Regions from separate parts of the Geobacillus sp. LYN3 genome, predicted to be linked through region 1. Evidence: riboswitches for the same ligand, from Rfam matches in the RefSeq annotation. Region 1 holds a riboswitch; each other region holds the start of a gene.
What was found. Region 1 has a riboswitch for S-adenosylmethionine ahead of mtnK (S-methyl-5-thioribose kinase). Riboswitches for the same ligand answer to the same signal wherever they lie in the genome.
Positions count from the first base shown of each region.

Region 2: it holds a riboswitch for S-adenosylmethionine, as region 1 does, so the genes downstream of both, DCC82_RS08685 (hypothetical protein) here and mtnK (S-methyl-5-thioribose kinase) in region 1, are expected to answer to the same signal.
Region 3: it holds a riboswitch for S-adenosylmethionine, as region 1 does, so the genes downstream of both, DCC82_RS00270 (methionine ABC transporter ATP-binding protein) here and mtnK (S-methyl-5-thioribose kinase) in region 1, are expected to answer to the same signal.
Region 4: it holds a riboswitch for S-adenosylmethionine, as region 1 does, so the genes downstream of both, metK (methionine adenosyltransferase) here and mtnK (S-methyl-5-thioribose kinase) in region 1, are expected to answer to the same signal.

Region 1 is NZ_QCWL01000001.1:1,249,538-1,257,273, forward strand. It holds gene DCC82_RS06550 (ABC transporter permease) at 1-978, opposite strand, end outside; gene DCC82_RS06555 (sugar ABC transporter ATP-binding protein) at 923-2,470, opposite strand; gene DCC82_RS06560 (sugar ABC transporter substrate-binding protein) at 2,467-3,612, opposite strand; gene mtnA (S-methyl-5-thioribose-1-phosphate isomerase) at 3,599-4,669, opposite strand; gene mtnK (S-methyl-5-thioribose kinase) at 4,692-5,894, opposite strand; SAM riboswitch class I at 5,973-6,136, opposite strand; gene DCC82_RS06575 (carbon-nitrogen family hydrolase) at 6,231-7,046, opposite strand; gene DCC82_RS06580 (pyridoxal phosphate-dependent aminotransferase) at 7,147-7,736, shown strand, end outside.
Region 2 is NZ_QCWL01000001.1:1,657,340-1,665,075, forward strand. It holds gene DCC82_RS08675 (ABC transporter permease) at 1-335, shown strand, start outside; gene opp4A (oligopeptide ABC transporter substrate-binding protein) at 351-2,132, shown strand; SAM riboswitch class I at 2,239-2,346, shown strand; gene DCC82_RS08685 (hypothetical protein) at 2,422-2,754, shown strand; gene DCC82_RS08690 (VOC family protein) at 2,782-3,165, shown strand; gene DCC82_RS08695 (AbrB family transcriptional regulator) at 3,183-4,268, opposite strand; gene DCC82_RS08700 (PaaI family thioesterase) at 4,366-4,848, shown strand; gene hutG (formimidoylglutamase) at 5,288-6,265, shown strand; gene DCC82_RS08710 (helix-turn-helix domain-containing protein) at 6,271-7,736, shown strand, end outside.
Region 3 is NZ_QCWL01000001.1:40,652-48,387, reverse strand. It holds partial or broken gene DCC82_RS00275 (PLP-dependent transferase) at 31-630, shown strand; SAM riboswitch class I at 761-869, shown strand; gene DCC82_RS00270 (methionine ABC transporter ATP-binding protein) at 965-1,993, shown strand; gene DCC82_RS00265 (methionine ABC transporter permease) at 1,983-2,651, shown strand; gene DCC82_RS00260 (MetQ/NlpA family ABC transporter substrate-binding protein) at 2,668-3,507, shown strand; gene sufC (Fe-S cluster assembly ATPase SufC) at 3,712-4,491, shown strand; gene sufD (Fe-S cluster assembly protein SufD) at 4,514-5,827, shown strand; gene DCC82_RS00245 (cysteine desulfurase) at 5,824-7,044, shown strand; gene sufU (Fe-S cluster assembly sulfur transfer protein SufU) at 7,034-7,471, shown strand; gene sufB (Fe-S cluster assembly protein SufB) at 7,503-7,736, shown strand, end outside.
Region 4 is NZ_QCWL01000001.1:2,832,743-2,840,478, reverse strand. It holds gene pckA (phosphoenolpyruvate carboxykinase (ATP)) at 1-1,027, opposite strand, end outside; SAM riboswitch class I at 1,213-1,327, shown strand; gene metK (methionine adenosyltransferase) at 1,508-2,719, shown strand; gene asnB (asparagine synthase (glutamine-hydrolyzing)) at 2,920-4,818, shown strand; gene DCC82_RS14825 (C39 family peptidase) at 4,815-5,657, opposite strand; gene DCC82_RS14820 (gamma carbonic anhydrase) at 5,716-6,234, opposite strand; gene DCC82_RS14815 (alpha/beta hydrolase) at 6,322-7,113, shown strand; gene DCC82_RS14810 (tetraprenyl-beta-curcumene synthase family protein) at 7,143-7,736, shown strand, end outside.

The DNA of each region.
Region 1 (7,736 bases):
CCCGACTAAAATAGCCCCTTTAATGATATCCTGAGCGTAATACGGAACGTTCATCATCGTTAGTCCATTGAGCAGAACCCCCATTAAAATCGAGCCAAACAGCGTGCCGATGACGTTCGGTTTTCCCGCGCCAAACACGGAAAAGCCGATATAAGCGGCAGCTACTCCATCCATTAAAAAGGAGGCTCCTGCTGATACTTGTCCTGTTCCGATGCGGGAAGCGAGGACAATCCCACCGAGCGCGGCAAAAAATCCGCTGATCACGTAAGCGTAAGTGCGGTAGCGATTGACAGGGATTCCCGAAAGCCGTGCTGCTTCCCGATTTTCTCCCGTCATATAAAACAATCTTCCTGGTTTGGTATATGTTAAAAATAGATGAGCAGCAATGACGACCACTAGCATTAATAAAACAGAAAACGGAATGCCGAATACTTCCCCTTGACCGATAAATAAAAAGGAAGGAATGAATTTGCCCGGCGCCGTTCCTCCGTCTGGAAGCGGCATGTCGTTGTAAATGGAAAATCCTTTCGTGTACGTCAGCTGCACGCCGTTAATCGCATACATCGTCGCCAATGTAGCCAGTAAATCCGGCAATTTTAATTTCACAATTAATAACGAGTTTAATAAGCCGACGGCGACTCCCAGTAAAAGCGGAGCAAGCAACGTCACTAGAATTTCCTGGCGGTATAATACGAGTGCCGCGGCGCTTGCGATCGTTGCTAGGCTGACGGTCGAACCAACAGATAAATCAAATCCATCCACAATTAGAGAAAAGGTGATGCCAATAGCGACGAGTGTGACGATGGAAATAGACCGTAAAATATCGCTGAAATTTTCATACGTAAAAAACCGATCAAGAGTAATGCCAAAATAAGCAATGACAACGAGAATGGCAAGCAGTGTGCCATGCTTATATAAAAATTCAAGAAGAGATGGCGCTTGCTTTTTCTTGGCGACCGAAACAGCCGGTTGTGCCATCCAAATCACCTCCGCTGCAGTAATAAATCAATTGTTCATAGGTGATATCACGCGCGGAAACACGTTTGACAAGCTGCCCGTCTACCATGATGTAAATCGTATCAGCGATATCAAGCAGTTCTTGAAATTCACTCGTTAAATATAAAATCGCTTTTCCTTCATCGGCGAGGGAGCGGATGATCGAAAATACTTCTTGTTTCGCGTTGACATCAATACCTTTTGTCGGTTCATCAAAAATGAATACATCAGCGTTTGTCTTTAACCATTTGCCAATGACGACTTTTTGCTGGTTGCCGCCGCTTAACTGTTTGGCGACTATTTGCGGAAAAGGCGGGTGAATTCGCAATGCATCCACTAACTGTTGAGCAACTTGTGTTTCTTTCTTTTGCAATACCCATTGCCACTTTGTTAATGATGATAATAGCCGAACCGTAAGATTCGTACGGACTGTTTCATCTAAGAAAAGCCCTTGTTTTCTCCGCTCTTCCGGAATGAGGCAAATGCCGGCTGCAATCGCTTCTTTCGGTGAGGAGAACGTGTAACGTTTTCCGTCGATCCACCATTCTCCTGTCGTTTTTGTATGGGCGATTAGACTTTCGGCGAGTTCGGTTTTCCCGGCTCCAGCAAGTCCGGCAATGCCGACGATTTCCCCTTTATGAATTTCCAAATCGACGGTTGTGCCTGTTTTCGCGATGCGCAGCTGTTCCACTTTGAAAAGAATGTCATCACTGTATGTGCGTGCTTCTTTTTGCACGGTTGTATAAACGCGTCCAACCATATGTTGAATCATTTCTTCTAGTGAAAGGGTGGAAACATCGCCATGGTGGACGACGTTTCCGTCACGCAAGATGGTGACGCGGTCGCAAATCTCTTTTACCTCTTTCAATTTGTGAGAAATATAAATGAATGAAACTCCCTGTGCTTTTAAATCGTTGATAATTGTAAACAGCCGCTTCGTCTCTGTTTCACTGAGCGCGGCGGTCGGCTCATCTAAAATAATGTATCGGGCCGATGAGGAGAGCACTTTTGCTAAAACGATGAGCTGTTTTTCATGCAAGGTGCATTCGCGAATAAGCTTGTTCGGCGAAATCGACAGACCGACTTGGCGCAAAAGCTCTGCGGCCCGCTGTTTTTGCTGTTTCCATGAAAGGAACGGCTTTTGTTTTGTATCAGCGATATCGCCAGCAGCAATATTTTCATAGACGGTCAGCGATGGAAACAGGGCGGTATCGACCTCTTGAACAACTAATCCAATGCCTGCTTTTTTCGCATCAGCAGGAGAAGAAAATCGGCGCTCTTCTCCATCTATTGTTATCGTGCCTTTGTCTGGAAAAAGGGCGCCGGCGAGAATTTTCATCAATGTGCTTTTCCCGGCTCCATTCATCCCTAAAAGGGCGTGAACTTCTCCTTTTTGTACATGGAGATTCACGCCGTTTAATACGTTTACCGTGCCAAACGATTTATAAATATTGTTCATATAAAGACCGTTCATTTGTTTTTCACCTGTGCTTCCAATGTTTTCATCCAAGGGGAAATGGCAACATTTGATTGCCCCCAGCCGGAAATGTATTGGTGAAGCTCATTCATCGAAACTTGTTGGTTAGGCAAATCGGATCGTTTGACTAAATGCGGTTCTAGTGAATAAATGTTTGGCGTTTTCTCGCCAGCAATTTTTTGATACGCAAAGCGAACTTGAACGCGACCGACTTCGGCTGGATCCGTTGCTGTTGTAGCGACCCAAGGGCTGTTTGGCTTTTGCATCATTTGCAAATCTTCATCGCTTAAATCGATGCCATATACTTTAATTTCATTGCGTCCTGCTTGCTCGATCGCACGCGTTGCGCCTTTGGCAAATTCATCCCAAGTCGCAAACACTGCGTCAATATCGCCTTTATTCGGATATTTTTTCAAAATCGCTTCCATTTGCGTTTGTGTGTCTAAAGCGGTATTGGCGCTGGCCGTACCAAATTTCGCCACTTCTTTGATGTTCGGATAGCGTTTTTTAAACGCATCGTAAATCACATGACGACGTTCCATCGGTGTAAATCCGCCAACCCAAATGGTGACGATGTTTCCTTCGCCGTTTAAGTCTTCGGCCAATGTTTTTAACGTTTTCCATGCAAGGCTGTAGTCATCTTGGTCAATCACTGTTACGCCTGGGATGTTTAAATCGTTATCGAATGCGACAACAGGAATGCCTTTTTCGACTGCTTTTTTCACCGGACCTTCCAACGCATCAGCGCGTCCGTGATCTAATAGAATCGCATCGACGTTTTGCGTAATGGCTGTTTCGACATAGGAAGCCATTTTCGTTAAGTCGTTATCCGCATTGTAAATTTGCACTTCGCCGCCAAATTTTTGCACTTGTTCTTTTACGCCAGCGATATACTGAGAAGAAAACGTGCCGATCGACATTTGCATAATGGCGGCAATTTTTATTGGTTTTTTTAATTCTTCAGGGATATCTGCTTGTTCGGTTGTTGCAGCTGTTGTTTCGCTTGCTTCTTCGGCCGTGCTGTTTTCTTGTTTGGCCGGTTTCGAACTGACGGCGTCTTGTTCATTCATGCAGCCGCTAAGGATGGCGATAATGGAAAAAAGAAATGCGACTAAATAGTTAAGTCTAAATTGCTTCATGGTGAGCCTCCTTTGCAAACAGTGCTGGCAGTTCAGTTTCATAATTGCCGCGGACGATCCCTTTTTCGGTAATAATGGCCGTGATAAGGTCGTGCGGTGTTACATCGAACGCTGGATTATAAACGTTTACTCCTTCTGGAGCGATTCGCGTTCCGGCGATATGCGTCACTTCCTCTGGATTGCGTTCTTCAATCGGAATTTCTTCCCCTGTTTTGGTTGCTAAATCAATGGTCGATAATGGCGCGGCGACATAAAATGGAATGCCAAACGCTTTAGCGAGCAGCGCCAGTCCAAAGGTGCCGATTTTGTTGGCAGTGTCACCGTTGGCGGCAATTCGGTCGGCGCCGACAATGACAGCGGTAATGTTTTTCGCCTTGATCGTCTGCGCCGCCATATTGTCGGTAATAAGAGTGACGTCTACCCCCGCTTGCATCAATTCCCACGTCGTCAATCTTGCTCCTTGCAGGACCGGACGAGTTTCCGACGCGTAAACATGAAGATTCATCCCTTTTTCTTTCGCTAAATAAAACGGAGCAAGCGCCGTGCCATAGCGGGCGGTTGCGATCGAACCAGCATTGCAAATGGTTAAAACGCGGTCGCCGTTTTGAAATAAGGAAAGGGCATGCTCTCCGATGCGGCGGCATACATCTTCATCTTCAATTTGAATGCGAATCGCTTCATGGATGAGCGTCGTTTTTGCTTCGTTAACAGAGGAAACGTGGGCGATGCTGGAAACAAGCCGGTCTAATGCCCAAAACAAGTTCACTGCGGTTGGACGAGAGCTTGCTAAGTAGTCGCGGTCCTTTCGCACGTGCTCTTTAAATTTTTCCAGTGATTCTGTTTCATATTGCTGTGCAGAAAGAGCGAGGCCGTAAGCAGCCGTAATGCCGATCGCCGGTGCGCCGCGTACTTTTAACGTGGCGATTGCGTCCCGTACATCTTCAATATCTTTTAATTCCAAATATTCCGTCACTAATGGTAGCTTTTGTTGATTCAAAATTGTAATATGAGTGTCGTTCCATTCCACAGAGCGCGGGATTGTGAATGGTTCTGCCATTATGGTCCTTCCTTTCATTGTGTTAATTCGTTGCTGCAAGCACTGTTTGTGCGAAAAGGGAACGGATTTCTTTAGTGCTAGATAATGTTTCACGTTGCAAAATGAGGCTTCTACCAAGACGAAGGGCATAACGTTTTGCTTGTAAGCGTTCCTCTTTATCCTCAATGCCATCAAGGTCAGCAACATGTGCTAATCCAATCGTGCGGCGGATGACTTCACATCCGGCAAAGCCGATCGCGTCAATAAACGTGTGATGCAGCACGTCTTCTAACAATCCTTCTGTTTTTGCATATGGTTCTACATTGTGAGTGCGCCAAAGATCAGAAAAGATTGTCGCGAATACATCCCAAGTTTTGTCGATATGAGCAAATAACGGTTCTTGTTGTTGTCCTGGGCGGGACAACGCATTTAACAGCAAGTTTGCGAAAAATTGGCCGATGTCAAAACCGAACGGGCCATAAAACGCAAACTCTGGATCAATGATTTTCGTTTCTTCATCGCTGGCGAAAATGCTTCCGGTATGCAAATCACCGTGGATGAGCGCATCTCCTTCGGTTAAAAACTTGCGCTTTAATTTGGCGACTTCTAAGCGGAGCTTGTCATCGTTCCAAAGCGCTTCTACATCATCGCGAAGCTCGTCTTCAAAGTTGTTCGTTTCATGATTAAAGAACGGATCGGTAAATACAAGGTCTTCGGTGATTTTGCATAATTCCGGATTAACAAAACTTTGCGCCAGTTGTTTTTTTTCTTGTTGATTCATGCCAAAGTCGGAAGTGTAAAACGATGTCTTTGCGATAAATTCGCCAATATGCTGCGATAAAAGCGGATATGTTTTTCCTTCAATCAACCCTTTGCGGGCGATTTGCAAGTGAGATAAATCTTCCATAACGGTAATTGCCAAAGATTCATCGGAATAGTATACTTTTGGCACATATTGCGGAACATAGCTTGCGAATGTGCGCAGCGCATTGCTTTCAATAACAGCGCGTTTTAATGTGAGCGGCCAGCTTTCACCGACTACTTTTGCATACGGGAGCGCTTGTTTTACGATAATTCCTTTCTTTGTTTGCTGATCGACAACGCGGAAAACCAGATTTAAGTTGCCGTCGCCAATTTCGCGGCAGGCAAGCGGTGTTCCTTCCGGAAAGAGCCCAAGCCGGACTGCCAAAGAGATTGCGCCTTGTTCCGTTAATGGTTCATAAACCGATGGATGAGAAACTGACATAATGCAAATCCTCCTTCATGTAAATTAAAAAGCCTCTTTCTGCATAGAAAGAGGCTTGAAGATTCCGTATCTTCGCACCTCTTATCTTTCAGAAAGACTTAGTCTTTCTGTTGGACTTAGCACCGTGCCCTGCGGAAGTAGAGAACTTCCGGCGCCAAAAAGTGCGCCCTATCTCACGATAGTATTACGGTCGGTTGCTGGGCTTCATTGGGCCAATTCCCTCAGCCAACTCTTGATAAGAGTGTGTCAGCATATTCAATTTTTTAATTTTCGCTATGTTGACAATTTTGAAGTTTTATGCTTGATACGAATCATACATGGTCACGAAATGATTTGTCAACTCTTTTTTAAAAAATTTTTTTCTGCAGCGATGTAGTCGTTAGCTCTGCGGTCCGCAAAAATCGGGATTTGTTTTCGCACTTCTCTTACTTTTTGAAGATCGATTTGTGCCATTAACGTACAAGGTTCTTCATTTGCTTCTGCAATGATTTCTCCCCATGGGTCAACCACCAGCGAATGACCGGCAAAGACATTGTTTGGATCGCTTCCAGCGCGATTGCACGCGATGACGTAGCATTGATTTTCAATCGCGCGCGCCGCAAGCAGTGTACGCCAATGCGAAAGGCGAGGAAGCGGCCACTCGGCAACGACAAATAACACTTCCGCCCCTTGGACCATATGGACGCGAATCCATTCTGGGAAGCGGATGTCATAACAAATGACGCCTGCACATCGAGTGTTTTCTAATGTGAACAATCCCATTTCTTCCCCTGGCTGTAAGTAAAGATGTTCATCCATCAGCTGGAACAAATGGAGTTTGCTATATTCGCCAACGATGATACCGTTTCGGTCGGCGATGTACATTGTATTGGTGACGCCGCGATCTGTTTTTCTGGCAATTGATCCAGCGACAATATTGACATGATGCGACTTGGCAAGTTTTTGAATGAACGCTTTTGTACGCATACCGCCCTCATCGGCAATCTCATCGAGTCTGGTTAAGTCATAGCCAGTCGTCCATAGTTCAGGAAGGACGATAATATCTGGGTGATTTTTTGAAATTTTTTCTATTTCTCTTTCAACGCGCCGTTCGTTTTCATTAGGATTGCCAAAAGCGATATCTAGCTGAAGACATGCGATTTTTATCGTCATGAACATTCACCTCGAAAAAATTTTACTTTACATTTTGATTTTTACGATATATGATTTTTCACTAGAATTTCAAGAAAATTTTTGAGAAGGTGTTAACGCGATGAAACAATTTCCACTATCTGAGTTATTGCAGAGCCTTCCAAAACAGTTTTTTGCTTCGCTTGTCGATAAAGTCGCAAAAAAAATGGCGGAGGGGCATGACATCATCAATTTAGGGCAAGGAAATCCCGACCAGCCGACTCCACCGCATATCGTGGAGGCGATGCAAAAAGCGGTGGCGAACCCAAAATATCACAAATACTCGCCATTTCAAGGGTATTCCTTTTTGAAACGCGCCGTTGCTAAGTTTTATGAGCGCGAATACGGCGTTGCCATTGATCCGGAAAAAGAAGTGGCGGTTTTGTTTGGCGGGAAAGCGGGTCTTGTGGAGATCCCGCAATGTTTAGCCAATCCAGGCGATATTGTGCTCGTGCCTGACCCGGGATATCCGGATTATTGGTCGGGGATTGCGCTGGCGCGCGCGGAAATGGTGATGATGCCATTGCGTGCGGAAAATCAGTTTTTGCCTGATTATGATGAAATTCCTGCAAATATTGCGGAAAAAGCAAAAATCATGTTTTTAAACTATCCGAATAATCCAACCGGGGCGATCGCTTCTAAGGAGTTTTTTGAAGAAACGGTGTCGTTTGC
Region 2 (7,736 bases), 410 kb from region 1:
TAAGTGCATCGAAAACGCTCGGTACGCCAGATTGGAAAATTATTATTTTTCAAATTCTACCTAATTTAAGTTCGATCATCATCGTAAACTTAACATTAAACCTCGCCGGGAATATTGGAATTGAATCAGGCTTAAGCTATTTAGGCTTTGGATTGCCGGAAAGCACGCCAAGTCTAGGGACGCTGGTCAGCTATGCGATGAATCCGGATGTTTTGCAAAATAAATGGTGGGTTTGGCTGCCAGCATCATTGCTTATTTTAGTAATGATGTTGTGTATAAATTTTATCGGCCAAGCGTTAAAACGCGCGGCGGATGCAAGACAACGATTAGGATAAAGGGGGAGAAAAACAGTGAGAAAAAAATGGCAGTGGAAGTTTTTTGTAGCGCTCGTTGTCCTTTTATTAGGATTAACGGCGTGCAGCAGCAACTCCACAAACAACAAAGACAGCAAAAATCAAACGGCGCAAAAGGAAGACATCAGCAAATTCCCAATGACCGTCAAAAATGACGGGAAAATCGTAGATGGTGTATTAAAATACGGATTAGTATCCGATACACCATTTGAAGGAACGCTTAGCTATGCGTTTTACAAAGGGCAACCGGATGCAGAAATTTTGCAGTTTTTCGATGAATCACTTTTCCGTACAAACGGAGACTATGAAATTACGAACGATGGCGCGGCGACATACGAACTTTCCGATGATAAAAAAACGATAACGATCAAAATTAAAGATAATGTCAAATGGCATGACGGTGAGCCTGTGAAAGCGGAAGATTTAGAATACGCTTACTTAGTCATCGGCCATAAAGATTATACGGGTGTCCGCTACGGAGATGCGCTCATTCAAGATATTGTCGGCATGGAGGAATACCATAGTGGAAAAGCGGACAAAATCTCCGGAATTAAAGTCATTGATGACAAAACACTAACCATTACATGGAAACATGCCAATCCATCTGTGCTGACAGGCATTTGGGCCTATCCGCTCCCAAAACATTATTTAAAAGATGTTCCGATTAAAGATTTGGCGAAATCGGATAAAATCCGCAAAAACCCAATTGGTTTTGGTCCATTTAAAGTGAAAAAGATCGTTCCAGGCGAATCGGTGGAATTTGTTCGCAACGATGATTATTGGGATGGAAAGCCGAACTTAAAAGGGGTTATTTTAAAAGTTGTCAGCCCGCAAGTCGTATTGCAAGCTCTTAAAAAAGGCGAGATTGACATTGCGGAATTCCCGACAGATCAATATGTCAGCGCAAAAGGGACGAAAAACATTCAATTTGTCGGCAAAATTGATTTAGCTTACAACTACATCGGGTTTAAACTTGGCCACTGGGATGCGAAAAAACAAGAAAATGTCATGGATAATCCAAAATTCCAAAACAAAAAGCTTCGCCAAGCGATGGCATACGCGATTAATAACAAGGAAGTGGCTGACAGACTTTATCACGGGTTGCGCTTCCCAGCGACAACATTAATTCCGCCATCCTTCCCAGGATACCATGATAAAAACGCCAAAGGATATACGTATGATCCAGAAAAGGCGAAAAAATTGCTGGATGAAGCAGGATATAAAGATGTCGATGGCGACGGCTTCCGTGAAGATCCAAACGGCAAGAAGTTTACGATTAACTTCCTGTCAATGAGCGGCGGGGATATTGCCGAACCGCTGGCGAAATTTTACATGCAATGCTGGAAAGATGTCGGCTTGAATGTGCAGCTAGTCGATGGACGTTTGGCAGAGTTCAATTCGTTCTATGACATGGTACAGAATGATGACCCGAAAGTCGATGTGTTCGCCGCGGCGTGGTACACTGGAACCAATGTGGACCCGTATGGATTATATGGACGCGATGTGATGTTTAACTATTCTCGATGGGTGAACGAGAAAAATGATGAATTGTTAGAAAAAGGACATTCCGAGCAAGCATTCGATAAAGAATACCGCAAGAAAATTTACAACGAATGGCAAGCGCTGATGAATGAAGAAGTACCTGTCATCCCGACTCTGTACCGCTCGATTATTTATGCGGTAAACAATCGTGTGAAAAACTTTACCGTCGACCCTAGCTCAAAATTAACATGGAAAGATGTTGGTGTCACTTCCGAAAAACCAGAAGTAGCGCAATAATAAAAAGAGGGGAGAGCGCCTTTGCTCTCCCTTCCTCGTTTGTGAAAATCAAAAAATGATTGTCATCACAATGGCACCATGATAAGATAAAAACAAACTGCATACAGTCTTATCAAGAGTGGACGAGAGATCGGGCTCTATGACTCCACAGCAACCTGCGTATTACGCAAGGTGCTCCAACCCGCAAAGCGTCTTTCGCTTTGGATGATAAGAACGGTTACCCCCTTTCGCATCATTCATGGCGAAAGGGGTTTTTATGTATGTGCAAAGAAGGTGGTGGGAATGTCGATTGCGCGAAAATGATTTGATTCGCAGCTATATGGCGGCGCACTTAACGGTAGCATCGTTTGCTTCCCATGTCGCCCGTTGTGTCCAAAAACAGCTTTTGCAATTTGACCGACAGGCAGCGATTCATTTTGATAGCAGCCAAAATGTTTTCCATCTATACGGATATACGCAAGGGAAGATGTTTTCGCTTCTTCTGACATTTGCGGAAGTGGAAGAATGGAAAGCTGCTGGCCCTTATGCGCTTGACCGCTGCATTTTCTGTGAATTAGAGGAAAAAGGAATTTCGATCGTACATATGACTCCATATTTGCGGTCGGTATTTTCACAATCTTGAAAATAATGAAAAAAGGGGAGAAACATAATGGCAGTAAAAAAATTTGAACACGTCGGCATTCAAGTAAAAGACATCGAAACATCGAAAAAGTTTTATCAAGAGGTAGTCGGATTGGAACTACTTAGCGAGATGACGCATACGAACGGTACAATGAAATTGGCGTTTTTAGGATTGGATGGCTCAGTCATTGTCGAATTGATCGAAGGGTATAATCCGAATTTGCCGACGGAAGGAAAAGTGCATCACGTCGCCTTTACCGTTGAAGGAATTGAACAAGAAAAAGAACGGATTCAATCGCTCGGCGTTCCGCTTGTATGGGAAGAGATTACGACGCTGCCAAACGGGGCGAAATATTTATTCTTCCTTGGACCGGATGGTGAATGGATCGAATTTTATGAACCGGCTAAGTAAAACGAAACCGCTCTGTTTTAGTTTCGAACAGAGCGGTTTTTCCATGGCGTTTCGGTGATATATGGGAATTTTCGAAACACCCATTTCAACACGTTCGGCACGACGATAATGACAAGAAGAAGACGTACAAATTGCAAGGAGCTGACAATCGCTGGATCTCCTCCGACCGTTTGCGCCGTTAATACCATTTCCACAAGTCCTCCTGGCGCAAGACTCAACAGCGCGGTCGACAGCGGAAGATCGGTTAATTCCGCAAATACGTAGCCGAATCCGAACGATAGAGCAATTAATACTAACGCAAGCAAGAAATATACCCAGCTAAATTTTCCGCCAAGCTTAATATCTTCTAAGGTAATGCGTTCTCCCATGTTTATTCCGACACTAATTTGCGCCAAAATAATCAACCATACAGGCAGTGGCGGTAAGTTCACCCCGGCCACATGCATCACTGCCGTTACGGCAAGCGGTCCAACGACGTATGCTGCCGGAATGATGTTTCGTAAAAGAAGCGCACCGAAAATACTTAACAAAAACCAAGTGTAATGACCATCGAAAGAAGAAGCTGCCGCCTGAGCGGTTGTGCTCCCTGACGACGCATCTCCGCTCAACCAATGGACAACGACCGTTGGCACAAGAAAAACGACCGTTAATAAACGAATCGTTTGGAAAATGGTTACTAAAGCAGTATTCGCGTTCAACGACTCACTTGCGGCAACCATTTCCGACAGCCCGCCAGGAACAGATGCAAACACACTTGTCACTTTATCAATATGTGTCCATTTCGTCACCGCGATGCTGTTTATAATGTTAATAACAATTAGCAATACGGTGGCAACGAGAAACGGAACAATATATGGCGCAATCGTTAATAGCGTTTCTTTTGTAAACGACAGTCCAAAATAAGTGCCAAACACAATCAATCCACTATTCGACAACGCTTTCGGCGCCGCTACTGGGCGCTTGATGACCGTTTTCCAAACAAGCATTCCAGTAATGGCTCCGAGCATCCATGGAATTGGGGAATGGAGACGATAAAACAGCAAACCGGTCAGTCCTGCGACGATATATGTTTCTAACACTTTCATTGCTGTAGTCCTTTCCATTCTCTGTAAACCTATCACTATTGTAAAGAAAAATAAACGAAAAAGGAAGTAATGTGCTCATTGTGATATACTGAAAAGGAAAGGGGAGGGAGAAATGATGGAAGAACAAGTAAAACATGCCATTCAAGATGAATATCCAGAGGAATTTGCCTGGTGCTACGGATGCGGGCGGCTGAATGAGCACGGCCACCATTTCCGCACCGGATGGCAAGGGGAGAAAACGGTCACGATTTATACGCCACGTCCCGAGCATATCGCTATTCCTGGTTTTGTTTACGGCGGGTTGATTGCGTCATTAATCGACTGCCACGGAACTGGTTCCGCCGCACTGGCGCTGCATCGCAAAAACGGACACGAACCAGGAGATGGAGAAGTGCCACCGCGGTTTGTAACTGCTTCTTTGAACGTAGAGTTCTTGAAACCGACGCCGCATGGAGTTCCGTTAAAGGCAATCGGTACGGTCGAAGAAATTCATCCGAAAAAGTGGAAAGTAAAGACGGAAGTATTCGCCGATGGAGAACTTTGTGCGCGCGGTGAAGTCGTGGCCGTTGTGATGCCGAAGACGTTTGGGCAAAAATAGCGCGCCCATTGACAAACAAAAAGCAGGAGGCCATCCTGCTTTTTTATCGTTAAGGGGCTGCGCAATATTCATGAATAAAAAATTATGCGTTTTGATCCCATTTTCGTTGACCCGACACAGTAAAGCTCGTGGATTGCTTTGTATTTGTGATGGGAAAAAGAATGGCGCGGTTTGATTTCGCAATGGCAAAACGAATGGTAATAATGATAAGTTCACTAGTTATTAGAAACAATCCTATTATTTTCGTATAAAGAACACTAAAAATAGGCGGCAAAACAAGAAGGAAATAAGGGAAGTGGGAGAGAAAAGAGGAAGAAGGGACATCATTTACGAGACGGGGATAAGGATCAGATCCCGATATAGATGAATCAACGCGATGACTAATTCAGGACGTTGGTGTCGTGCAAAAGCATAAAGAAAGTAGGGAGGTTCTCGTTTTATGTACAAACAGCCGGACAAGGAGAAATGGACGGGACGGATCGACAGCGAAAGCGATGAGAAAAGTTTTCGCGTCCATCAAAAAATTCGTCTGCTTGATATAGGACAAATACAGACGCAGGTAGAAAATGCATTTGCTTTATTAGGCTTTCAATGTGATGAAGGAGTCCGCCGCAATCAAGGACGGCAAGGAGCGTATCACGCGCCGGTGGAAGTGAAAAAAGCGCTGGCGAACCTGCCATGGCACCTGCCGTCTCACACAATACTTTACGATGTGGGCGAAATTACTTGTGAAGGGGGAGAGTTAGAAAACAGCCAGAAACATTTGGGTCAGGCGGTAGAGCGCCTTATCTGCCATAACATCACGCCGGTTGTCATCGGCGGCGGACATGAAACCGCGTACGGGCATTATCTCGGTGTTCGTCAGGCGGTCGGTTCGGAAACGAAGCTTGGCATTATCAATATTGACGCTCATTTTGACATGCGCCCATATGAACAAGGGCCATCGTCGGGGACAATGTTTCGGCAAATATTAGATGAAGATGGAAACGTGGGATACTGCTGCCTCGGCATTCAACCGCTAGGCAACACGGCGGCGTTATTTGAAACCGCTAGTCGATATGGATGCACGTACGTGCTTGAGGAAGAATTGACGTTGGCAACGCTAGAGCGCGCGTATGAGATCATTGACGATTTTATCCAAAACTATGATGTACTGATGCTGACGCTTTGCATGGATGTGTTGAGTGCAAGCGCGGCACCGGGAGTGAGCGCGCCTTCGCCGTTCGGGCTTGATCCGAAAATCGTCCGCGCCCTGCTTCGTTATATTATTTCCAAGCCACAAACGATCAGTTTCGATATTTGTGAAGTGAATCCGCTTGTCGATGAAAATCGAAAAACGATTGCGTTAGCGGCCGCCTTCTGCATGGAAGCGCTCGTTCATTTCCACCGCCGCCAGCGAGCGGCGACAGGTCGGTGAAGCCGATGAAACTATTGATTGCGGAGCGGGATGAAAATGAGAGCGCGGCGATCCGTTGGCTTGTTTCCGCCTATTCGCTGCCCATTCATCACGTCTATACCGCCAATACCGTCGAGCGGACAATGAGAATATTAGAAAAGGAAACACCGGAGCTGCTATATATCGAATTGGACATGGTTTCCCATGACGATTGGGAGGAAATGACGAAATATGTGCGGCTGTTTTGCCAAAAAGTGATTGCCGTTACGGCCGAGGCAACGTTTGCCCGAGCGAAACAGGCGATTGAATGGCAGTGTGTCGATTTGCTCGTCAAACCGCTCGAGCCAGCCAAGCTGAAGCAGTGCCTTCAAAAAGCAGTGTCTTCCTTCGTCCGTCAAGAACACCTTCATCCGCTCCATTCCAACGATGCGGAACGCTATTCATACCGTTCGCTCTTTTCCGAAGAGGTAGAAGCGGCAGATGTGGCGCTATTGCTCCTGCAAACAGAAAATCCAAATAAATGGTGGGACATTGTTTCCTTTTTAACGCAATATCCGTTTCGTTATCCGACTCGCGTGCTGCCGCTGTCGAATATGGTCGTCTGTTTGCTTTCCGGTGTATCGGGCGATATGAAAGAAGAGGCATGGAAACTGCTGCGCGACTGGGAGGCGGAGTGCACGGAGCCTTTGGCGGTCGTCGCGCTGCCGCCTGATGGCGGTCAAACGGTGCGTGCGCAATATCAAACGGCGCGCCGCTTATTGGAAACGACATTTTTTATCGGGTACCGCCAGGTGATTGCCCCCGCTCCTGAATATGAACGCTGGAAGGAACTCGACCCGTTTCTAACGCCGGAAGAGCAGCGGAAATGGATTGACATGCTGCATCGGTTTGACAAGCAGGCCATCAAAACGTGGATGCAGCGTGAATTTTTGCATATGCCGACGCCGTTTCCCAACCCGGAAATGGTGCGGACAAGGCTGACGAGCATATTGGCGCAAATCCGCCGCTTTATGAAAACGTATCACCTTGATCGTGGCGAGACGGAACGCGACTATATGCGCATTTTTCATGAGATTTTATACAATCGCGTCTTATACCGCATTGTGCAGGAAATGCTTCTTTTCCTCTATGGGCTTCTCGATCGCGCGAAAGAGGCGGAAGAGCAGGCGCGCGCCGATGTGATTGAAAAAGGGATTCGCTATATTGAAGAATATTTTCGCAATCCCGATTTAACGCTTGAAAAAGTGGCTGCGGCTGTCGGCAGAAGTCCAGCGTATTACAGCCATTTGTTAATGAAAAAATACGGTATCTCATTTCGTAAGCTGCTGACGCAAACGAGAATAAAAGAGGCAAAGCGCCTGCTTGCCCAGACGGAGCTGTCCATTAAAGAAATTGCCCATCAAACCGGCTTTCGCACCTCGCACTATTTTACACGCGTGTTTAAAGAAGAAACAAAGAGGACGCCAACCGAATACCGCGATGAACAGCGCAA
Region 3 (7,736 bases), 1.2 Mb from region 1:
AATTTTCGCTAGAAAATTAAGTGGGGGTAGTTCACTACTCCTGATCCAAGCTATCACAACCTTGTGTATGCTGAGGCGTTTGGACCTGCTGCATACATTGTCAAAGCTCGCGTGCAGCTGCTTCGCGATTTAGGTCCAGCGATTAGCCCATTTAATGCCTTTCAAATTCAGCTTGGTCTTGAAACATTGCATGTACGTATGAAAGAACATATTGCGAATACAAGAAAAATCGTCGAGTATTTAGATCGTCATCCAGCAATAGAGTGGGTGCTTTATCCAGAACATGACAGTCATCCAGCAAAAGAACTAGCGAAAAAATATTTGCCAAAAGGAGCGGGTTCCATCGTTGTATTTGGCGTAAAAGGCGGCAGAGAGGCAGGAGCGAAATTGATCAACAGTGTAAAATTATGGTCGCATGTTGCCAACGTTGGCGATGCGAAAAGTTTAATTATCCATCCTGCAAGCACCACACATCAACAGCTAAACGAAGAAGAACTAAAATCATCTGGAGTGACAGAAGATTTAGTTCGTCTATCTGTCGGCATCGAAAATATCGATGACTTAATCGAAGATTTAGAACAGGCCATTGCGGCTGCTACCGGAATTACATCTGATGTTTCCGTCTCATAATCACAAAAAATGATAATCATGCCATTTTCCATAATGACCATAACATTTCCATTGACACTATTCGACATATAGTGATAAAATCACATTCGTAATTATTGAGAGATTTTAATTGAATAAAGTGTTTTTTGTGCTCTTATCAAGAGAGGTGGAGGGATGTGCCCAATGAAGCCCGGCAACCGTCAGCGTACTCGCTGAAATGGTGCCAATTCACACAAAGCGTCTGCTTTGAGAGATAAGAGACAGAACGGTAATCATTGCCTTTCTGTTCTCTTGAGCAGAAAGGCTTTCTTTTTGCGGCGAGTTGTCTTTTACATGAGGGAAGGTGGAAATGTGCATGATTACATTAGAAAACGTGACAAAAATATATGAAGCGGCCAATGGATCTGTAACAGCAGTGGATAATGTCTCTTTGCAAATTAAAGAAGGCGAAATTTTCGGAATCATCGGATATAGCGGGGCGGGAAAAAGTTCGTTAATCCGTCTCCTTAACGGATTGGAAAAACCGACCAAAGGGAAAGTCATTGTCGCTGGACGGGATATTGCTAATATTAAAGGAAAGGAATTGCGAAAGGCCCGTCAGGAAATCGGAATGATTTTTCAGCATTTTAATTTATTATGGTCAAGAACGGTTCGCGAAAACATTGCGTTTCCATTAGAAATTGCCGGTGTACCGAAAGAACAGCGGAAAAAACGAGTAGACGAGTTGATTCAGCTTGTAGGTTTGCAAGGAAGAGAAAACGCCTATCCGTCACAGCTTAGCGGCGGGCAAAAGCAGCGCGTCGGCATCGCGCGCGCTTTGGCGAACAATCCAAAAGTGCTATTGTGCGATGAGGCGACATCCGCGCTAGACCCGCAGACAACCGATTCCATTTTGGAACTTTTGGTGGATATTAATAAGCGTTTAGGATTGACAATTGTATTAATTACCCATGAAATGCACGTGATTCGTAAAATTTGCAACCGCGTTGCAGTGATGGAAAACGGAAAAATTGTCGAACAAGGAGAAGTGCTGCAAGTGTTCCGGCAGCCAAAGCAGGAGATTACGAAACGATTTGTACAGCAGGTCATCGAACCGGAGGAAACGAAAGAAACGATTGCGCATTTACTCGATAAATATCCAAAAGGAACGGTTTTTCAATTGACGTTTGTTGGAGAGGTTACGGAACAGCCGCTGATTGCTAACGTTGTTCGCCAATTTCAAGTTGATGCGAATATTCTTCAAGGAAAAATTTCGCAAACTCATCAAGGCGCTTACGGTGTGCTGTTTGTTCATATGGATGGAGAGAAAGAGGAAGTTGCCCGCGCGATCGATTATATTCGAAAGCAGCAAGTGGCGGTGGAGGTGATTACGGATGCTCGCTAACCTCTTACCAAATGTAGAGTGGGATATGATTTGGGCAGCGACCGTTGAAACGCTTTATATGACAGGAATTTCTGTCGTTGCAACATTTATATTAGGAACGATTCTTGGACTGCTTTTATTTTTAACGTCAAAGGGCAACTTATGGGAAAACCGCCTGGCGAATATGATCATCGCCGCTATCGTTAACATTTTTCGTTCCATCCCATTTATCATATTAATTATTTTGTTAATCCCGTTTACGAAATTCGTTGTCGGAACGATTCTTGGCGCAAATGCGGCATTGCCAGCACTCATTATTGGAGCGGCGCCATTTTACGCGAGAATGGTGGAAATTGCGCTTCGCGAAATTGATAAAGGTGTCATCGAAGCGGCCAAAGCGATGGGAGCGACAACGGCCACGATTATTTGGAAAGTGCTTCTTCCAGAGTCATTGCCTGCTCTTGTATCTGGAATTACCGTCACTGCAATTGCTTTAGTTGGATATACAGCGATGGCAGGGGTCGTTGGCGCCGGCGGCCTTGGCAACTTAGCGTATCTTGAAGGATTTCAGCGCAGCCATAATGATGTGACGTTTGTCGCCACCGTTCTAGTTTTGGTGATTGTCTTTGTCATTCAGTTTATCGGTGACTTTGTCACTTCCAAAATAGATAAACGATAAAAGGGGGAAGATCAATATGAAAAAATGGATTAGTGCGTTATTTGCCGTCGTTCTTGTGTTGGCTTTGGCAGCATGTGGAGGCAATAACAACGCTGATGGTGGCAAAAAAGAAGGGAAATTAACAAAATTAGTGGTTGGAGCTTCCAATGTCCCGCATGCAGAAATTTTAGAAAAAGCACAACCGATTTTAAAAGAAAAAGGCATTGACTTAAAAATTGTTAAATTCCAAGATTATGTTTTACCAAACAAAGCGTTAGCAGATAAAGAAATTGACGCCAACTATTTCCAACACATTCCATATTTAGAAGCACAGAAAAAAGAACATGGATATGACTTTGTCAACGCTGGCGGCATTCATATTGAGCCAATCGGTCTTTACTCGAAAAAATATAAAAGCCTCGAAGAATTGCCAGACGGTGCGACGATCATCATGAGCAACTCGGTTGCAGACCATGGTCGCATTTTATCGATGCTGCAAGAAAAAGGGTTAATTAAATTAAAAGAAGGTATCGATAAAACAAAAGCTACGGTCAAAGACATTGTGGAAAATCCAAAACATTTAAAATTTGAAGCAGATGTGGAAGCAGGATTGCTGCCGCAAATTTATAAAAACGGCGAAGGCGATGCTGTGCTCATCAACGCCAACTATGCGCTTGACGCGGGATTAGATCCTGCGAAAGATCCAATTGCTGTTGAGTCGCCGAAAGATAACCCATATGTCAATATTATCGCTGTACGCAAAGGCGATGAAAACCGCAAAGAAATTAAAACACTTGTCGAAGTGTTACAGTCGAAAGAAATTCAAGACTTTATTAAAGAAAAATATAAAGGTGCTGTCATTCCAGCAGCGCAATAAAATAACGGAAGCGGTCCGCTTCCGTTATTTTTATAAAACAATCTTGATCAAAATATTTTTCACTATGAACATAGTGATATTCTCTTCAAAAGGTTGCTAATACTTTTCATTTGTTATAAGATTGTAATGAGAATAAAATGAGAATGGAAAGACAAGCAAGTCAATGATATACACAATTTTTAGTGAAAATTGGAGGTATTCTTCATGGCAGTGTTAACAATTAAAGATCTTCACGTATCCGTTGAAGGAAAAGAAATTTTAAAAGGTGTGAATTTAGAAGTAAAAGGCGGAGAAATTCACGCGATTATGGGTCCGAACGGAACGGGAAAATCAACGTTATCGTCGGCGATTATGGGACATCCAAAATATGAAGTAACAAAAGGAAGCATTACATTAGACGGGCAAAACGTGTTGGAGATGGAAGTGGATGAACGTGCACGCGCCGGTTTATTTTTGGCGATGCAATATCCAAGCGAAATTAGCGGCATAACGAACGCCGATTTCCTTCGCGCCGCTATCAATGCCCGGCTTGGCGAAGGCAATGAAATCTCGCTAATGAAATTTATCCGCAAGCTGGATGAAAAAATGGCGTTTCTAGAAATGAACCCAGATATGGCGCATCGCTATCTAAATGAAGGATTCTCCGGCGGAGAGAAAAAACGCAACGAAATTCTTCAATTAATGATGCTTGAACCGAAAATCGCGATTTTGGACGAGATCGACTCCGGTCTTGATATTGATGCATTAAAAATTGTTTCAAAAGGAATTAATGAAATGCGCAGCAGCGAATTCGGCTGTTTGATCATTACGCACTATCAGCGTTTACTAAACTACATCACACCGGATTATGTGCATGTCATGATGCAAGGGCGTATCGTAAAATCCGGTGGTCCGGAGTTGGCACAACGTCTTGAAGCGGAAGGATACGATTGGATTAAAAAAGAACTTGGCATTGAAGATGAAACGGTTGAGCAAGAAGCGTAAGCGTTAGGAGGAGTATTATATTATGACGACAGGAACAAAAATACCATTCGACCAACAATATGTGCGCTCATTTTCCAGCGGACGCGGCGAACCGGACTGGCTTTTACAGCTTCGCTTACAAGCTCTTGCTAAAGCAGAAGAGTTGCCGCTGCCAAAGCCGGATAAAACAAAAATTGACAAATGGAATTTCACACAATTTGCTAATCATGTAGTGGAAAGCGCGCCGTTTGCTTCATTAGATGAATTGCCTGAAGCAGTAAAGGCGCTTATTGAAGCAGGAGAGGGAACGAAAAACTTATATGTCCAACGCGACCATACACCAGCATATTTATCTCTATCGGATGAGTTGAAAGCAAAAGGCGTCATTTTCACTGATATTTTCACAGCAGCACGTGAGCATGGGGATTTGTTGCAAAAATATTTGATGAAAGATGGCGTGAAAATTGACGAGCATCGTTTAACGGCGTTGCATGCTGCGCTACTTAACGGCGGTGTGTTCGTATATGTGCCGAAAAATGTTGTAGTGGATGTTCCTCTTCAAGCTGTTTATATTCAAGAAAATGATGATATCGCATTATTTAATCATGTCATCGTTGTAGCGGAAGATAATAGCCGGGTTGTTTATGTGGAAAACTATATTTCCGTAAAAGAAACTAGCAAAGCAGTTGTCAATATTGTCGCCGAAGTGTTTGCCAACACGAATGCTCGTGTGTTTTTTGCAGCGGTCGATAACTTGGCAAAAGGTATTACAACCTATGTAAACCGCCGTGGTATCGCTGCCCGTGATGGCCGCATTGAGTGGGCGCTCGGTTTAATGAACGATGGAGATACAGTTTCTGAAAACATTACCCGCTTAATAGGTGACGGTTCTTTCGGCGATACGAAAACGGTCGTTGTCGGTCGAGGAGAGCAAGTGCAAAACTTTACGACAAGCGTTGTTCATTATGGTAAACATACGGAAGGTTACATTTTAAAACACGGTGTTGTGAGAGACAGCGCGACTTCGATTTTTAACGGAATTGGAAAAATTGAACATGGTGCTTCTAAATCGAACGCGCAGCAAGAATCGCGTGTTCTAATGCTAAGTGAAAAAGCGCGTGGAGATGCGAACCCTATTTTATTAATTGACGAAGACGATGTAATGGCAGGACATGCTGCATCGGTCGGCCGCATTGATCCTACGCAGCTATATTATTTAATGAGCCGCGGTATTCCGAAACATGAGGCAGAACGTCTTATCATTCATGGATTTTTAGCTCCTGTTGTAGAGGCTATTCCGATTGAAAGTGTGAAAAAACAACTTATTGAAGTAATTGAAAGGAAAGTGCAGTCATGAATACGAAAGAGGTTCGGCAGCTGTTTCCGATTTTGGACCAAGAAGTAAACGGGAAGCCGCTTATATATCTTGACAATGCTGCGACATCACAGAAACCTCTTCCCGTCATTGAAGCGATTGATCACTATTATCGCCAGTACAATTCAAATGTCCATCGCGGCGTGCATACGCTTGGTACGAAAGCGACGGACGCATATGAAGGAGCACGTGAAAAGGTACGACGGTTTATTAATGCGAAGTCCACACAAGAAATCATTTTTACAAGAGGAACGACAACGGCGTTAAATATGGTTGCAGCGAGCTATGGCCGCGCTAATTTACAAGAAGGCGATGAAATTGTCATCACGTACATGGAGCACCATAGCAATATTATTCCATGGCAGCAAGTCGCTAAACATACGGGAGCCACATTAAAGTATATTCCGCTTCAGCCAGATGGAACGATCGACCTAAAAGATGTAGAAGCGGCGGTCACATCCAATACAAAAATTGTCGCTATTGTACATGTTTCCAACGTTTTAGGAACGATTAACCCAGTAAAAGAAATTGCAAAAATCGCCCACAAACATGGCGCTGTCATCGTAGTGGACGCCGCGCAGAGCGCTCCTCATATGAAAATCGATGTTCAAGATCTAGATTGTGATTTTTTGGCGTTTTCTGGGCATAAAATGTGCGGTCCGACAGGAATTGGCGTATTATATGGTAAAAGGGAATTATTAGAGAAGATGGAACCGGTAGAGTTTGGCGGCGAAATGATTGATTTCGTCGGCCTGTACGAATCGACATGGAAAGAGCTTCCGTGGAAATTCGAGGGCGGTACTCCAATTATTGCGGGAGCCATCGGTTTAGGAGCGGCAATCGACTTCCTTGAAGAAATCGGATTAGATAATATCGCTGCACATGAGCAGGAACTTGCCCAGTACGCTTTAGAACAGTTGTCCGCGATAGAAGGGATCACGATTTATGGTCCAAAACATCGCGGAGGATTAGTGACGTTTAACATAGAAGGAGTTCATCCGCATGATGTGGCAACCGTCCTTGACGCGGAAGGGATCGCCGTCCGCGCCGGTCACCATTGCGCCCAACCGTTAATGAAATGGTTAAACGTAACAGCTACAGCGCGTGCAAGTTTTTACCTCTATAATACAAAGGAAGAAATCGATCAACTCGTAGTCGCATTACAGAAAACAAAGGAGTATTTTGGTCATGTCTTCTAATAATCCTTTAGATCAGCTTTATCGACAAGTGATTATGGATCATTATAAAAATCCAAGAAATCGTGGTGTTTTAGAGGGAAACAGTGTAGATATTGATATGAATAATCCGACTTGTGGTGACCGTATTCATCTAACGATGAAAGTCGAAGACGGGAAAATTGTGGATGTGAAGTTTGAGGGAGAAGGCTGCTCCATTTCGATGTCATCAGCCTCGATGATGACGCAGGCGATCAAAGGAAAAACGGTGGAAGAAGCGTTGAAGCTAGCCAATATATTTTCCGATATGATGCAGGGGAAAGAACATGATGACTCTGTTGATTTAGGTGATATTGTGGCACTTCAAGGCGTTTCGAAGTTTCCGGCCCGTATTAAATGTGCGACATTGGCATGGAAAGCAATGGAAAAAGGGTTGCACCAACGTCATTAATGGCAAGAAGAAAAAAGGAGGGTGAAACCGCATGGCGAAAAAAGCGCCAGAAATCGGCGAATATAAGTATGGTTTCGTCGATAAAGACGTATCGGTATTCCGCGCAAAACGCGGGTTGACACGGGAAGTGGTCGAAGAAATTTCCCGCATGAAAAATGAGCCGCAATGGATGCTTGAATTCCGTTTAAAAGCGTTAGATATTTTCTACAGCAAACCAATGCCACAATGGGGTGGCGATTTATCGAGTTTAGATTTTGATGAAATT
Region 4 (7,736 bases), 1.6 Mb from region 1:
TAATCGTCGACGGATGACCAGCGATGCTCGGATCAACGATATTGCTAATCGCTTGAATAGGGTAAGCAGCGCGGGTATTTTCCGTTAACGTAGCGTCATCATAATTAGGCAGTCTTGTATGCTCATCGATAATAACGTTTTCGAGCACCGCACCGAATCGGATCGCATCAAAAATTTGCGGTTCTTTTTCCCGTGATAAATTGATGCATTTTGCATAGCAACCGCCTTCGATATTAAAGATGCCGCGGTTGGACCAGCCGTGTTCGTCATCACCAATAAGACGGCGGTTTGGATCGGCGGAAAGCGTCGTTTTTCCCGTGCCGGATAGACCAAAGAATAATGCGACATCCCCTTCTTTACCGACGTTTGCCGAACAATGCATCGATAAAATTCCTTGTTCTGGGAGCAGATAATTCATCACAGTGAAAATCGATTTTTTCATTTCGCCAGCATATTCTGTGCCACCGATTAGCACGATCCGCCGTTCAAAAGAAATAATGATAAATGTTTCCGATCTTGTTCCATCAACAGCAGGATCTGCTTTAAAGTTTGGTGCGCAAATAACGGTGAATTCCGCTTTGTGTGTTTGCAGTTCTTCCGCTGTTGGGCGAATAAATAGTTGATGTGCAAATAAATTTTGCCACGCAAATTCATTAATGACTTGAATAGGTAAGCGGTATTTGGGATCAGCGCCGGCAAATCCTTTAAAAACAAATATTTCATCTTTTTTCATTAAATAGTCAATTACCTTATTGTATAAGTTTTCGAAAACTTCTTCAGAAATCGGCTGGTTCGTCGTCCCCCAATCGATTTTTGATTTCGTCGAAGCTTCTTCTACAATGTATTTATCTTTTGGAGAGCGACCTGTATATTTTCCTGTCGTTACCGCAACTGCTCCGGTAGCTGTCAACCGACCTTCATTTCGTTGCAACACTTTTTCTACAAGCTGTGCTACCGATAAATTATGAAACACATTTGGCTGTTGTAATAATGTGGTAAGTTTACTTGTCATATTAGCGACTCCCATGTACAAAACCTTCCTTTTTATTGAAATGGTCTCCTTCAAATAGTATAACACATTTTTATTATTAGTCCATACTATTTGTGACAATTTCTTTTCTTTTATTTTTCTCATTTTTGTTCATAAAAAAATTGTCTAATTTTGTTGACTTTCTTTATTTAATTACGATATGATAACTCATTGAACGGATACTCTTATCCCGAGCCGGTGGAGGGACAGGCCCGATGAAACCCAGCAACCGTCACAACTGGAAATGTGTGAAATGGTGCTAACCTGTGGCAAGGCAACGTCCTTGAGCGATAAGAGTGAAAGGAGCAATATGATTGCAATGACCTTTCCTCAAAATTACAGGAAAGGTTTTTTTATATGTCTATGTGTCAAGATATATAAAAGCTATAATAAAAGGGAATGAGTACCGTATCATCTGCAGTTTGCAGGAATACAATATTTAGACGTTCGATTATGAAAAGAGGAGGAAACTGACGAATGTCAAAAAAAAGACGTTTATTTACTTCGGAATCTGTAACGGAAGGTCATCCTGACAAAATTTGTGACCAAATTTCCGATGCCATTTTAGATGCCATTTTGGAGAAGGATCCGAATGCTCGCGTCGCATGCGAAACGAGCGTTACAACAGGGCTTGTGCTCGTAAGTGGAGAAATTACGACATCAACATATGTAGATATCCCGAAAATCGTCCGCGATACGGTTCGCGAAATTGGCTATACTCGTGCGAAATATGGTTTTGATGCCGATACTTGTGCTGTATTGACATCGATTGACGAACAGTCTCCAGATATCGCAATGGGAGTCGATAAGGCGTTAGAAGCCCGCGAAGGTCAGATGACTGACGAGGAAATTGAAGCGATCGGTGCTGGAGACCAAGGGTTAATGTTTGGATTTGCTTGCAATGAAACGAAAGAATTAATGCCGCTTCCGATTTCGTTAGCGCATCGTTTGGCACGCCGTTTGTCAGAAGTGCGGAAAGAAGCCATTTTGCCATATTTGCGTCCAGATGGCAAAACACAAGTAACAGTAGAATACGATGAAAATGGAAAACCAGTGCGTATCGATACGATCGTTGTATCAGCGCAACATCATCCGGAAATTACACAAGAACAAATTGAGCGCGATATTAAAGAACATGTCATTAAGCCGATTGTACCAGCAGAACTGATCGATGAAAACACAAAATATTTTATTAACCCGACAGGCCGTTTCGTCATCGGCGGACCTCAAGGCGATGCTGGCTTAACAGGACGGAAAATTATCGTTGACACATATGGCGGTTATGCTCGCCATGGCGGCGGTGCGTTTTCTGGTAAAGATCCGACAAAAGTAGACCGCTCCGCAGCCTATGCAGCGCGTTATGTAGCGAAAAACATTGTTGCTTCAGGACTTGCGGATAAATGTGAAGTGCAGTTGGCATATGCGATCGGTGTTGCAAGACCAGTTTCCATTTCCATTGATACATTCGGGACCGGAAAAGTATCCGAAGATATTTTAATTGAAGTGGTGCGCAACAATTTTGATCTTCGTCCTGCTGGCATTATTAAAATGTTAGATTTGCGCCGCCCAATTTATAAACAAACAGCGGCCTATGGCCATTTCGGACGCACGGACATCGATCTTCCATGGGAGCGCACTGATAAAGCGGAAACATTGAAAGAGCAAGCTCTTGCGTTAGCAAAGCAATAACAAACAGAAAAGGGAGTTACGTTATGTAGCTCTCTTTTTTGGCAAAATCAAGGGCAAACGCAACGAAAAAGCATCTGCTTCGACTGCTCTGCAGAAAAGATTGGCAACAATTTGTTTCAAAAGAGTAAACGAAATGTTATATTCCTATTATGTATGGTATAACCAATAGGGTAAATATAAGAGGACAGGTGAAACAAAACATGTGTGGGTTTATCGGATGCGTTCATGATGAGCCGAAAATGCCAGACGAACAATGGCAGAAAACGTTCGAAGAGATGAATGATATGATTACACATCGTGGTCCGGACGATCATGGATACTATTTTGATGAATATGTCCATTTCGGGTTCCGCCGCTTAAGCATCATTGATTTAGAAGCAGGTCATCAGCCGCTTTCTTACGAAAATGAGCGGTATTGGATTATTTTTAATGGCGAAATTTACAATTACCTTGAGCTGCGGGATGAATTAGTGGAAAAAGGATATGAATTTGCAACCAACTCGGATACGGAAGTCATTATCGCTCTTTACAGCGCTGAAAAAGAAAAAGCGGTAGAAAAGCTTCGCGGCATGTTTGCGTTTGTCATTTGGGATAAAGAAGAAAAAACGATTTTTGCCGCGCGCGACCCATTCGGCATTAAGCCGTTTTTCTACTTAGAAGAAGCGGGTCGTACGTTTTTTGCATCGGAAAAGAAAAGCATTTTGCATGCGATGGAAAACGACGTTCTTGATTATAATGCACTGCAGCACTATTTAACATTCCAATATGTGCCTGAGCCAATGACCATGTCCGCTGGGATTAAAAAATTGGAGCCGGGCCACTATATCAAAAAGAAAGTCGGTGAAAAATTAACGGTACACCGCTATTGGAAAGCGCGGTTCCAGCCTGTATGGAAATCGGAAGACGAATTTGTGAAAGAAATTCGCGATGTTTTATTCGATTCTGTACGCGTACATATGCGCAGTGATGTGCCGGTTGGTTCATTTTTATCGGGCGGAATCGATTCTTCGCTGATTGCTTCGATTGCGAAGCAGTTTCATCCGAACATCAAAACTTTTTCGGTCGGTTTTGAACGGGAAGGATTTAGCGAAATTGATGTTGCGAAAGAAACGGCAGAAAAATTAGGTGTCGAAAACATTAGCTACGTCATTTCACCAGAAGAGTACATGGAAGAATTGCCGAAAATTATGTGGCATATGGATGATCCGCTTGCCGATCCAGCAGCTGTTCCGCTTTATTTCGTCGCCCGTGAAGCGAGAAAGCATGTAACGGTTGTTCTTTCTGGAGAGGGAGCAGATGAGTTATTTGGAGGGTACAATATTTATTGCGAACCACAGTCATTAAAAGTGTTTGAACGGATCCCTAACCCGGTAAAATCCGCATTGCGCGTCATTGCTCATATGCTTCCAGAAGGTGTCAAAGGAAAAAGCTTTATCGAACGCGGATTAACTCCGATGGAAGAACGTTACATTGGAAATGCGAAAATGTATAGTGAAGAAGAAAAGCAAGGTTTGTTGAAATCTTACAAACATGGGTTGGAATATACGAAGATTACTCGTCCGTTTTATGAAGAGACAACCCATTATCCACCGATGAATCGGATGCAATATATTGATATTCACACATGGTTGCGCGGAGATATTTTGTTAAAGGCCGACAAAATGACGATGGCCCATTCGTTGGAATTGCGCGTCCCATTTTTAGACAAGGCCGTCTTTGAAGTGGCGGCAAAAATTCCGCCGGAAATGAAAACGGCTAATAATACGACGAAATACATTTTGCGCAAAGCGGCAGAAGGCATTGTTCCCGATCATGTTCTTCACCGCAAAAAGCTTGGCTTCCCAGTGCCGATTCGCCATTGGCTTAAAAATGAAATGCATGATTGGGCAATAACAATCATCAAGGAAAGTGAAACCGATCATTTATTCCATAAAGATGTGTTATATCGCTTGTTAGAAGAGCATTGTGCCAATAAAGCGGATCATAGCCGCAAAATTTGGACGGTGCTAGTATTTATGATTTGGCATCAAGTATATATTGAAAGAAAGTACGATTTTTCCCATCTATATAAAAAAGACAGACAACCCCTATCCATCTAATCAGGTTGATAGGTGATTGCCTGTCTTCCCATTTGCGCCCAGGCGTCTACAAAATCGGTCTTGGGTGCTTTTTTATTTTTTTCGCCTGTAAGAGGATCATTGAAATAAATATAATCTTGGTCGTATCCCGTAATAACGACGGAATGTTCGTAATACGTAATTTTAATGGGCCCTCTTGGCGTTTCCCATTCACGGAAGGCGGATTCAGGAAGTTTTTTATACGTGCTGTTGGTAATAATCCAAATCGGTACTCCTTTCGAAAGATATTGCTGCAACACGGAAAAGTCGCTTCCTGTTAAGTCAATGATTCTATCGGGCAGATACATTTCAGCAAGCTGTTTAATCGGCTTATGGTACACACCTAAGCCTGGCGTGGTAAGCGAGTACATATCCCCGACAAAACCATCATTTGGATGGCCAAAATACACTTTGCCATTTTTTCGCTGAAACGGAGTAGGATCTTTTTTTATTTGTTTAGCAAGCGTCAGTTTGTCGGTTTGTACGCCGGCATCCTCAAGAAGCATCGCCAGGCTCGTGACTTCACAACCGCGAGGCAACTCGGGAAGTTGGCGAATGGCTGGCACATCAAGCAGCACAGAAGGTTTGATTTTCTTCTCAGCAGCGGAAGAAATCACATTCTCTATCAGTGCTTCTTCTTTTGTTAAATAAGATTGTGTTAAACGCGCGATCGTTGTTTCTATTTTTTGGTTGAACAACAGTGCCGCGAGAAGACAAAACATCAAAAGAGAAACAAGTGCTGATTTCGATAATGCTTTCGTTAGGAAAAATATAATCAACAATGCGACAGCAATGATGAAAAGAAGCAAGACGATAGGCATAATGCTACTCCTTAATTGATCGGAATGACTTTAAATTACTGAAAATAAGGAACGATGATCACGGTTTTAGCTGCAACGCCTTATAGTATTGCCCTTTTTCCACATATTCGCGGCGAATTCGCTCCATCTCACGGACATCTTCGTCGGTCAGTTGGCGAATGACTTTAGCGGGACGGCCAAACGCAAGCGTGTGCGGCGGAATTTTTTTTCCTGGCGGGACAAGGCTTCCGGCGCCGATAAACGCTCCTTCGCCGATTTCTGCACCATCGAGAATAATGGAGCCCATGCCGATTAAAGCGTTTTTTCGAATGATGGCGCTATGTAAAATGACTTGATGGCCGACGGTTACACCATCTTCAATGATAAGCGGATTGTTTGGACTTTGATGTAAAATTGAGTTATCTTGGATATTGACACGATTGCCGATAATCGTTGGAGCGACATCTCCGCGAATAACAGTATTAAACCAAATGCTTGTTTCTTCCCCGATGACCACGTCACCGGTAATGGTGACATAATCGGCGATAAAGGCAGATTCCGCAATTTTCGGAGATTTTCCTTTATAAGGATAAATCATACGCTTCTTCCCTTTCCTTTTATAAAATGGTTCGGTATTATTTATTGTACAGATAGTGGCACGATTCGTAAATGGAGGAGATTGACGATGTGGAAATGGGAGGCAAATGAAGGAAAAGGAACGGTTGTGATTGTCCACGGAGCCGCGGAGCACCACGGGCGCTATCAATGGTTGATCGAGCAGTGGGTGAAAAGCGGTTATCATGTTGTAGCAGGAGATTTGCCTGGACAAGGGCGGACAACGAGAAGAAAACGTGGACATATCCAATCGTTTGATGAATATATTAATGAGGTGGCCGATTGGATCACGGAAGCCAAACAATTTCATGTACCGGTATTCCTTCTTGGACATAGCATGGGAGGGCTTGTTGTTATCCGTACATTGCAAGAAAAACGCCCTTCTGTACAAGGGGTTATTTTATCTTCGCCATGTTTAGGACTTGTATCGTACCCATCGAAAGGGCTTGATATGTTATCAAGAGTATTAAATTATATCGCGCCATCCCTTTTGATCGATTCAGGATTGTCTGTCGAACTGGCAACAAGAAATAAAGAAGTACATGAGACGGATAAACATGATGAGCTTTATGTGACGAAAGTATCTGTCCGCTGGTATCGTGAATTAGTAAAGGCGATGGAATTGGCTTTTCGCCGTATTCAGAAATTCCCTGATATCCCATTGCTGCTCATGCAAGGCGGGGACGATAAAATTGTCGATAAAACAGCTGTAAAAGAATGGTTTGACCGTTTGCCGATATCGGAAAAAATGTATAAAGAATGGAACAAGTTATATCATGAAATTTTTAACGAACCGGAGCGGGAAGATGTTTTCTTATACGCAAAATCGTTTTTAGATACACAATGCCAACTGTATTATTAGACAATGTAGAAGCATCTGAGGTGAGCCTGTTGAAAATCCCGACACATCCGATTACTCTTATGAAAAAAGTCTATCGCGACGTCTTTCCGATTGTGCATCGCGAATTAGCCTATTGGAAACAAAGAGCACAAAATATTCCAGACCCGGAGCTTCGAAAGCAAGCGTTGGCAAGTATTGAAACAAAAACGTTTCACTGTGAAGGAGGCTCCATTTTATCGTTATTAGCAGGAGAGAAAATGGAGGAGTGTATTCGTTTTATTGTCGCTTATCAAACAATCAGCGATTATCTTGATAATTTATGTGATCGAAGCACTTCATTAGATCCGCTTGATTTTCGTGCTCTTCATGAATCGATGCCTGCCGCATTATCGATTGATGCCGACGTTTCGAATTATTACCGCCATCGTCAAGAACAAGATGACGGCGGCTATTTACATGACCTTGTACGAACCTGTCAAGATGTTTTAAAGAAAGTAACGCATTACGATAAAATTGTTCCGTTTTTGCATGAATTAGCTGGATATTATTGTGATTTACAAGTACATAAACATGTGCATGTAGACGAGCGAGTACCGCGTCTTGAGAAATGGTTTAAACAATATAAAGATCAGCTTCCACCAATG